3 regions of the Cupriavidus sp. FW306-01-F10A genome follow, and region 1 is predicted to be linked to each of the others. Evidence: predicted binding sites of a transcription regulator. Region 1 holds the regulator's gene; each other region holds the start of a gene.
The links. The regulator sigma-54, encoded in region 1, starts transcription at its own class of promoters, with help from an activator protein. The targets are predictions, from matches to a motif close to TGGCANGNAANCTGCTTT.
Positions count from the first base shown of each region.

Region 2: the regulator sigma-54 is predicted to act here: its motif matches at 1,049-1,066, upstream of AC3WLF_RS05835 (ethanolamine ammonia-lyase subunit EutB).
Region 3: the regulator sigma-54 is predicted to act here: its motif matches at 1,049-1,066, upstream of AC3WLF_RS24265 (PQQ-dependent methanol/ethanol family dehydrogenase).

Region 1 covers NZ_JBYSYA010000004.1:115,201-118,429, reverse strand. The annotation lists gene lptB (LPS export ABC transporter ATP-binding protein) at 1-479, shown strand, start outside; gene AC3WLF_RS07835 (RNA polymerase factor sigma-54) at 614-2,095, shown strand; gene hpf (ribosome hibernation-promoting factor, HPF/YfiA family) at 2,144-2,494, shown strand; gene ptsN (PTS IIA-like nitrogen regulatory protein PtsN) at 2,951-3,229, shown strand, end outside.
Region 2 covers NZ_JBYSYA010000003.1:66,380-69,608, reverse strand. The annotation lists gene AC3WLF_RS05840 (AI-2E family transporter) at 2-1,039, opposite strand; gene AC3WLF_RS05835 (ethanolamine ammonia-lyase subunit EutB) at 1,244-2,626, shown strand; gene eutC (ethanolamine ammonia-lyase subunit EutC) at 2,637-3,229, shown strand, end outside.
Region 3 covers NZ_JBYSYA010000020.1:99,854-103,082, forward strand. The annotation lists gene AC3WLF_RS24260 (quinoprotein relay system zinc metallohydrolase 1) at 1-929, shown strand, start outside; gene AC3WLF_RS24265 (PQQ-dependent methanol/ethanol family dehydrogenase) at 1,131-2,873, shown strand; gene AC3WLF_RS24270 (c-type cytochrome) at 2,974-3,229, shown strand, end outside.

The sequences.
Region 1 (3,229 bases):
CCTCGGTATTCCGCAAGCTCAACGTCGAAGAGAACATCCGCGCGGTGCTGGAGCTGCAGCTGGACAAGGGCAAGCCGCTGGCCAAGGCCGAGATCGAGCGCCGCCTCGATTCGCTGCTCGACGACCTGCAGATCGCGCACCTGCGCAACAACCCGGCGCTGTCGCTGTCGGGCGGCGAGCGCCGCCGCGTGGAAATCGCGCGCGCGCTGGCGTCGTCGCCGCGCTTCATCCTGCTGGACGAACCCTTCGCCGGCGTGGACCCGATCGCCGTGGGCGAGATCCAGCGCATCGTCAGCTTCCTCAAGGCGCGCAATATCGGCGTGCTGATCACCGACCACAACGTGCGCGAGACGCTCGGCATCTGCGACCACGCCTACATCATCAGCGAAGGCACGGTGCTGGCCGCGGGCCAGCCCGAGGAAATCATCGCCAATGACGCAGTGCGGCGCGTCTACCTGGGCGAGAACTTCCGCATGTGATGCAGCGGCCTGCCATGGAGCGGCAGGCCTATTCGCGGGCGCACGTGGGCCTGCCACAGCCAGCAGCGATCAGACCGCATAAGCGATAGCAATTTCCGTTCCAACAACGGAAAGATGCGCATAGAATAGGTCGCATGAAACCGTCGCTACAGCTCCGCCTTTCCCAGCATCTGGCCCTGACCCCGCAACTGCAGCAGTCGATCCGGCTGCTGCAGCTTTCCACGCTGGAACTGCAGCAAGAGGTCGAACAGGCGCTGACGGAAAACCCTCTGCTCGAACGTGAGAACGACTGGATCGAAAGCCCGCTGCGCGTTGCGGCCGACGGCTCGGTCAACCTGCAGAGCGCACCGGCGCCCGCGCCGGCAGAGCCGCAGGGCAATGGCGAGGCCCGCGCCGATGGCGCGGCTGACGACGACAGCTATGGCGACAGCGGCAACGGCGACGACTATGGCAGCGGCGACTGGAGCCTGGACGACTTTGCCCGCCGCCCCCAGGGCGACGAGGATGAAAAAACGCCGATGCAGCTGCGCGAAGCCGAGCCCACGCTGCGCGAGTACCTGATGGAACAGCTCACGCCGCTGAAGATCTCCGCGCGCGACAAGGGCCTGGCCATCTTCCTGATCGAATCACTCGACGATGATGGCTACCTGAGCGCATCGCTTGAGGAGATCTGCACGGAGTTGCCGGAAGAACTCGAGTTCGAGATCGAGGAAGTCCACGCCATCCTCACGCTGCTGCAGAGCTTCGACCCGCCCGGCGTGGGCGCGCGCAACGCCGCCGAGTGCCTGGCCCTGCAGTTGCGGCGCCTGACGCACCCGCAGCGCGAACTGGCCCTGAACATCGTGACCAACCACCTGGAGTTGCTCGCAGTACGCGACTACACGCGGCTGAAGAAGGCGCTGCAGGTCGATGAAGCGGCGCTGAAGTCCGCACACGAACTGATCCGCTCGCTGGCGCCCTACCCCGGCCATGCATACAGCCGCCCGGAGGCGGACTTCGTGGTGCCGGACGTGTTCGTGCGCAAGGGTGGCGGCGGCTGGATCGCGCAGCTCAATCCGGATGTGATGCCGAGGCTGCGCATCAATGACATGTATGCACAAATCCTGCGTGGCGCGAAGGGTGAGTCCGGCACCGCCGGGCTGCAGCAGAAGCTGCAGGAGGCGCGCTGGCTGATCAAGAACATCCAGCAGAGGTTCGACACAATCCTGCGTGTCTCGCAGGCCATTGTCGAGCGTCAAAAGAACTTTTTCAGCCACGGCGAAATCGCCATGCGCCCCTTGGTTTTGCGGGAGATTGCCGATACACTGGGTTTACACGAGTCAACCATCTCCCGGGTGACGACCAATAAATATATGGCAACGCCGATGGGTACTTTCGAACTGAAGTACTTCTTCGGCAGCCACGTGTCCACCGAAACCGGTGGCGCGGCTTCATCAACGGCCATCCGCGCCTTGATCAAGCAACTGATAGGAGCCGAAGACCCGAGGAATCCCCTTTCCGACAGTCGCATTGCCGAACTGCTGGGCGAACAAGGCTTCGTTGTCGCACGCCGCACCGTTGCCAAGTATCGCGAAGCCCTGAAGATCCCCGCAGTCAATCTCCGCAAGTCTTTGTAGCCGAGCCCACCGCCTGCCTGGTGAGGCTCTTTCAGAAGGAGAAGCGCTATGAACTTCAAGATCAGTGGACACCACCTGGACATCACGCCCCCTCTGCGTGAGTACGTGGAAACGAAGCTGGAGCGAATCGTCAGGCATTTCGATCAAGTCATTGGCGTTAGTGTGCTGCTCTCTGTCGACAACCATAAGGAAAAGGACCGGCGTCAGTACGCGGAAATCAATCTACATCTCAAGGGCAAGGACATCTTTGTCGAAGCGCATCACGAAGACCTGTATGCAGCGATCGACGCACTCGTCGACAAGCTGGACCGTCAGGTGATCCGCTACAAGGATCGCGTGCAAGGCCACGACCGCGAAGCGGTCAAGTACCAGATGGCCGCAGCGCAAATGCAGCAATGACCGTGCCCGGCAGCCCCGCAGCGGGCTGCTGAATCAGGATTGAACAGGCAAGCCGCGCCACGAAGCGCGGCTTTTTTGCGCCCTCGCGTTCCCGGTTGCCGCCGGCATGCCGCGCCCGCACTGGCGGCGCGGCCCGGCTGTGGCGCCGGAGCCAATGCTTTTCACCCGAATGAGCAAGGGTGTTCGCAAGCGCAGCGCCAAGGTGTATGCTGCGCCATACAAAGAGAGGGAATCCTGGCCGTGCCCCGCACCGGTGCACCGGCTCCCCGCCGCGGAGGCACGATTGCATCACCATGTATCGTTCTGCACCGGCTTGCCCCGTTGCGCTGCACAATGCGGGAGTAGTCGCTGCTCTATAATGGGCCGGACGCCTCCGGCCAGGCCAACGGCAGGCCGGAGCCAGCCCACTGCCCGGCGGGGCGGTCCGCCCGCTAACTGAAATCCTGCGCATCGCCCATGAATCGTTTGGCCAAATTGCTGCCACCCGGCAACATCACCCTCGACGTCAGCGTCACCAGCAAGAAGCGTGTGTTCGAGCAGGCCGGGCTCCTCTTCGAGAACAACCATGGTGTGGCGCGCGCCATCGTGACGGACAACCTGTTCGCGCGCGAGTCGCTTGGATCCACCGGCCTGGGCGCCGGCGTGGCAATCCCGCACGGCCGCATCAAGGGCCTGAAGCAGCCGCTGGCCGCGTTCATGCGCCTGGCCGAACCAATTCCGTTCGAATCGCCCGAT
Region 2 (3,229 bases), on a different contig from region 1:
CTCAGATCAGTCCGGCGCCGGCCAGTTCCCGCTTCAGGTAGGCATAGAAGATCGGTCCGGCGATCACGCCCGGGATGCCGAACAGCGTTTCCATCAGCAGCATCACCATCAGCAGTTCCCACGCCGCGGCCTGGATGCGCGCACCGATGATGCGCGCGTTCAGGAAGTACTCCAGCTTGTGGATCACCACCAGGAACACCAGCGACGCCACCGCGATCGGCAGCGACACCGACAGGGAGGCCACCACGATGGCGGTATTGGAAATCAGGTTGCCCAGCACCGGCAGCAGCCCGGCAACGAAGGTGATCACCACCAGCGTCTTGGTCAGCGGCAGGTGCACGCCAAAGAGCGGCAGCACCAGCAGCAGGTAGATCGCCGTCAGCACGGTGTTGATGGTGGAGATCTGGATCTGCGCGAAGATGAACTGCGAGAACGCCTGCTGCAGCGCGCGTGCGCGCGCCACCAGCGCCGCGGCCAGCGGCCGGCGATTGGGCCGAACCACCGCGCGATACAGCGCCACCATCGCGCCGATCACCAGCCCGATCAGGATATGCACCAGCGTGCGCAGCACCTCGGCGCCCAGCTTCTGCGCCATCGCGGCATGCTCGCGCAGCGTCTCGATCAGCGTGTTGGCCAGCTCGTCCACGCCCTTGGGCAGCGCATCGCTAAGCCACGGCGGCATCTGCCCGCGCGAGCGGTCGATGATGTCGGCCACATGGTTGAGCAGCCCGTCCAGGGTATTGCCCTCGCCACTGACAAAGCGCACCAGCAGCCAGCCCGCCAGCGTCAGCCCCAGCAGGATCAGCGCCGACAGGATGGCCACGGCCAGGGCGTCGTGGCGCTGGTGCAGGCGCTGCAGGCGCGGCGCCAGCACGTCCACCAGCGAGTACAGCAGCAGCCCGGACAGCAATGCCGCCACCAGGTTGGCGTGGAGCACGGTCCACAGCGCCAGGGCGGTCAGCAGGTAGGCGACGGTGCCGACGCTGTACCACGCGGCCGGCAGCAAGCGCGGGGTGGTGGTCGGGTCGGGGTCTTTCATCGAGGTCTCCGGCATGCAAATTGCTCAAAATTTATTCTGAATTCTCGCCGATCCAGATGTTGTTCCTGAGTCAGGCCGTGTGCGCTGAGGCGATGTTGGCATCACGGCACACGCAAAGGCTGTCTATATTAGGGGGAATCGCGCCCGGCAAGGCGCCCGGCGCACCGCTGTCATCGTTTTCCCCAGAGTCCAGGAACGGAACGCATGGCCTACACCCACACCATCGGCACCCACCGCCACGTCTTTGCCGACCTGCGCACGCTGCTGGCCCGGGCCAGCCCGGCGCGCTCCGGCGACGCGCTGGCGGGCGTTGCCGCGGCCAGCGAGCAGGAGCGGATGGCCGCGCGGCTGGCGCTGGCTGAGGTGCCGCTCAAGCAGTTCCTGACCGAGGCGCTGGTGCCGTACGAGGACGACGAGGTCACGCGCCTGATCCTGGACCGGCATGATGGCGCGGCCTTTGCCGCCATCGGCGCCACTACCGTGGGCGACCTGCGCAACTGGCTGCTGCTGCATGAAACCGACAGCGCCACGCTGGCGCGGGTGGCGCCGGGCATCACCCCGGAGATGGCCGCCGCGGTCAGCAAGCTGATGCGCAACCAGGACCTGGTGGCGGTGGCGCGCAAATGCCAGGTGGTGACGCGCTTTCGCAGCACGGTGGGGCTGCCGGGCCGGCTCTCGGTGCGGCTGCAGCCCAACCACCCGACCGACGATCCCAAGGGCATTGCCGCGTCGATCATCGACGGGCTGCTCTATGGCTGCGGCGATGCCACCATCGGCGTCAACCCGGCTTCGGACAACCTGGGCGCCATCGTCTCGCTGCTGCGCATGATCGACGAGCTGCGCAGCCGCTTCGACATCCCCACGCAATCCTGCGTGCTGACCCACGTCACCAATACCCTGCGCGCGATCGGGCAGGGCGCGCCGGTGGATCTGGTGTTCCAGTCGGTGGCCGGCAGCGAGCGCGCCAACGCGGCCTTCGGCATCAGCCTGGCGCTGCTGGCCGAGGCGCACGACGCCGCGCAGGCGCTGGCGCGCGGCACCGTTGGCGACAACCTGATGTACTTCGAGACCGGGCAGGGCAGCGCACTGTCGGCCAATGCGCACCACGGCGTCGACCAGCAGACCATGGAGGCGCGCGCCTACGCGGTGGCGCGCGCGTTCGCGCCGCTGCTGGTCAATACGGTGGTGGGCTTTATCGGTCCCGAATACCTGTACGACGGCAAGCAGATCATTCGCGCCGGTCTGGAAGACCACTTCTGCGGCAAGCTGATGGGGGTGCCGATGGGCTGCGACGTCTGCTACACCAACCATGCCGAGGCCGACCAGGACGACATGGACACGCTGCTGACGCTGTTCGGCGTGGCCGGCATCAATTTCATCATGGGCGTGCCCGGCGCCGACGACATCATGTTGAACTACCAGAGCACCTCGTTCCACGATGCGCTGTACCTGCGCGAGGTGCTGGGGCTGCGCCCCGCGCCGGAGTTCGAGGCCTGGCTGCAGCGCATGGGCATTGCCGATGCCAGCGGCAGGCTGCTCGAGCCCGCCGCGCGCCAGCCGCTGCTGCAGATGGCCCACAGCCTGTAAGGTGCAGCCGATGACGGACAGACGCCCGCCACCCGCCGATCCCGCCAACGCCGATGCCGACCCGTGGCAACGCCTGCGCCAGTTCACGCGCGCGCGTGTAGCGCTGGGCCGTACCGGCCACAGCCAGACCACCGATGCGGTGCTGGCCTTCGGGCTGGCCCATGCGCAGGCGCGCGATGCGGTGCACCTGCCGCTGGACGTGGGCGCGGTCACCGCGGCGCTGGATGCGGCGGGGGTACAGAACCTCGCCGTGCACAGCGCGGCGCCGGACCGCGCGCACTACCTGCGGCGCCCCGACCTGGGCCGGCGCCTGGACGATGCTAGCCGCGCGCGGCTGGCCGCGGCACGGCCTGGCGAGGCGCCCGATGTGGTGTTCGTGGTTGCCGACGGCCTGTCCGCGCTGGCCACGCAGACGCACGCGCTGCCATTGCTCGATGCCACCCGCCCGCGCCTGCCGCCGACATGGCGCATCGGCCCGGTGGTGGTGGCCGAGCAGTCGCGCGTGGCGCTGGGCGACGAGATCGGCGAGCTGCTGGGCGCGCGCCAGGTGGTGATGCTGATCGGCGAACGGCCGGGCCTGAGTTCTCCCGACAGCCTTGGCGT
Region 3 (3,229 bases), on a different contig from region 1:
GCCAGCCCGTGCCGCCGGCATTCGCCCAGCAGGCCGTGCTGCAGCCTCCCGACTACCGCCTGGCCCCGCGCGAGATCGCCGCGGGCGTGTGGCTGCTGGAAGGCGCCAATGCCGACTTCGCGCCCGGCAACGGCTGCAACATCATCAATACCGCGTTTATCGACACCGGCGACGGCGTGGTGGTGATCAACACCGGCCCGTCGCGGTTGTATGGCGAGCAGCAGCGCAAGGCGATTGCATCGGTCACGGCCGCCCCGGTGCGGCTGGTGCTGAACCTGAACCTGCATCCCGACTATTTCTTCGGCAACCAGGCCTATGCCGATGTGGGCGGCAGCGCCCTGGCCGGCACCATCGACGGGGCGCGGCGCGAGGGTGCCGCTTATGCCGACAACCTCTACCGCCTGTGCGGCGACTGGATGCGCGGCACCGAGCCCGCGCCGGCTGCCCACGCGCTGGCGCCGGGCCGGCGCACGATCGGGCGCCATACGCTGGAGCTGGTGCGCCTGGACGGCCATACCGGCGACGACCTGGTGGTGCTGGACCACAGCGCGGGCGTGGTCTTTGCCGGCGGGCTGGTGTTCCGGCAACGCATTCCGACCACGCCGCACGCGGATATCGGCCGCTGGCTGGCCAGCCTGGACCGGCTGCAGGCGCTGCTGGCCGACAGCAGGGCGCGCGTGCTGGTCCCCAGCCACGGGCCAGTGCCTGCGGCCGGCGGCGGCGCAGAGGCCATCGCGCAGACGCGCGGCTACCTGCAATGGCTGGATACGCGCCTGCGCGAGGCCGCGGCGCAGGGGCGGGACCTGGCCGAGGTCATGGCGATGCCGGTGCCGCAGCCCTATGCGCACTGGGCCGCGATGCCCGCGGAGTACCTGCGCAACGTCGGACATCTCTACCCGGCGCGCGAGGAAAGCGCGCTTGGCCACTGACGCCGGCCAGCCGTGGCGGGCTGTTCAATTCTGGAGCAGCTGCAACGCAGTGTTGCGCGCTGGCACGGCTGGCATCACGCAACCGGGCCGCAACCGGCGTGCTGGTGCGGGGATGCGACTGGCATGGGACTTGCCAAAGGCATGTCTGGTGTGTGGCGCAGTGGCGCACCAGGGAAACCCAAAACAAGAGAGGAGATGGCAATGAGGACGTTACGAGTAGTGATGGCGGTTGCGGCTGCCGCGGCCAGTCTGGCCGCGCAGGCGGCAGTGACCGATGCCATGATCGAGAACGACGCAAAGAGCCCCGGCGATGTGTTGTCGTGGGGCATGGGCCCGCAAGGCCAGCGCTATTCGACGCTGTCGCGCATCAATACGAAGAACGTCGGGCAGCTGGTGCCGGCGTGGTCGTTCTCGTTTGGCGGCGAGAAGCAGCGCGGGCAGGAATCGCAGCCGCTGATCCATGACGGCAAGATGTTCGTGACGGCCTCGTATTCGCGCATCTATGCGCTGGACGTGAAGACCGGGCGCAAGCTCTGGAAGTATGAGCACCGGCTGCCCGAAGGCATCATGCCGTGCTGCGACGTGGTGAACCGCGGTGCGGCACTCTACGACAACCTGGTGATCTTCGGCACGCTCGATGCGCAACTGGTGGCGCTGGACCAGAAGACCGGCAAGGTGGTGTGGAAGGAGAAGCTGGAGGACTACGCCGCCGGCTATTCGTACACGGCGGCGCCCATGATCGTCAAGGGCATGGTGCTGACCGGCATCTCGGGCGGCGAGTTCGGCGTGGTGGGCCGGGTCGACGCACGCGATGCCAAGACCGGGCAGCTGGTGTGGTCGCGGCCGGTGGTGGAAGGCCATATGGGCTACAAGTACGACAAGGACGGCAACAAGACCGAGAACGGCGTGACCGGCACCGCCAACGCAAGCTGGCCGGGCGAGACCTGGAAGACCGGCGGCGCCGCCACCTGGCTGGGCGGCACCTATGATCCGGCCACCGGGCTGGTGTATTTCGGTACCGGCAATCCGGGCCCGTGGAACAGCCATATCCGCAAGGGCGACAACCTCTACTCGGCCTCGACGGTGGCGCTGGATCCCGCCACCGGCAAGATCGCCTGGCACTACCAGAACACCCCGAACGACGGCTGGGATTTCGATGGCGTCAATGAGTTCGTGACCTTCGACCTGGACGGCAAGCGCATGGGCGGCAAGGCCGACCGCAACGGCTTCTTCTACGTCAACGACGCGGCCAGCGGCAAGCTGGTCAACGCCTTCCCCTTCGTCAAGAAGATCACCTGGGCCACCGGCATCGACCTGAAGAGCGGCCGCCCCAACTACATCGCCGAAGGCCGCCCCGGCGACCCCGCCGCCGGCAGCGACGAGAAGAAGGGCAAGTCCGTGTTTGCCGCGCCGGGCTTCCTTGGCGGCAAGAACCAGCAGCCGATGGCCTACAGCCCGCAGACCGGCCTGTTCTACGTGCCCGCCAACGAGTGGGGCATGGATATCTGGAACGAGCCCATCAGCTACAAGAAGGGCGCTGCCTTCCTGGGCGCGGGCTTCACCATCCAGCCGCTGAACGAGGACTACATCGGCACGCTGCGGGCCATCAACCCCAAGAGCGGCAAGATCATGTGGGAGGTCAAGAACAGCGCGCCGCTGTGGGGCGGGGTGATGACCACTGCCGGCGGGCTGGTGTTCTGGGGCACGCCGGAAGGCTACCTGAAGGCGGCCGACGCCAGGACCGGCAAGGAGCTGTGGCAGTTCCAGACCGGCAGCGGCGTGGTGGCGCCCCCGGTCACCTGGGAAGAGAACGGCGAGCAGTACGTGGCCGTGGTGTCCGGCTGGGGCGGCGCGGTGCCGCTGTGGGGCGGCGAGGTGGCCAAGCGCGTGAATTTCCTGGAGCAGGGCGGCTCGGTGTGGGTGTTCAAGCTGCACAAGAGCTGAGCTGGCGGGAGATGACACTGCCCGGCGCACGCGCGCATCGCATCATGGGTGCGATGCGCGCGCCGGGCGCGGGTGCAACAGGATGAAACGGGACTCAGGTATGAAGAAGGAATGGATGGCGCTGGCGGTGGCTTCGGCGCTGCTGCCGGGCGCGGCACTGGCCGGCACGGCCGCCGACATGCAGGCCCTGGCCGACAAGAGCGGCTGCTTTTCCTGCCATGGCATGCAGTCAAAGCTGGTGGGGCCGGGGTTTGCCGAGGTGGCCGCCAAGTACAAGGGCGACAGCCAGGCGGCGGAGCGGCTGGCGAAGAAGATCCGCGAAGGCGGCAAGGGCGCGTGGGGGCGGATTCCGATGC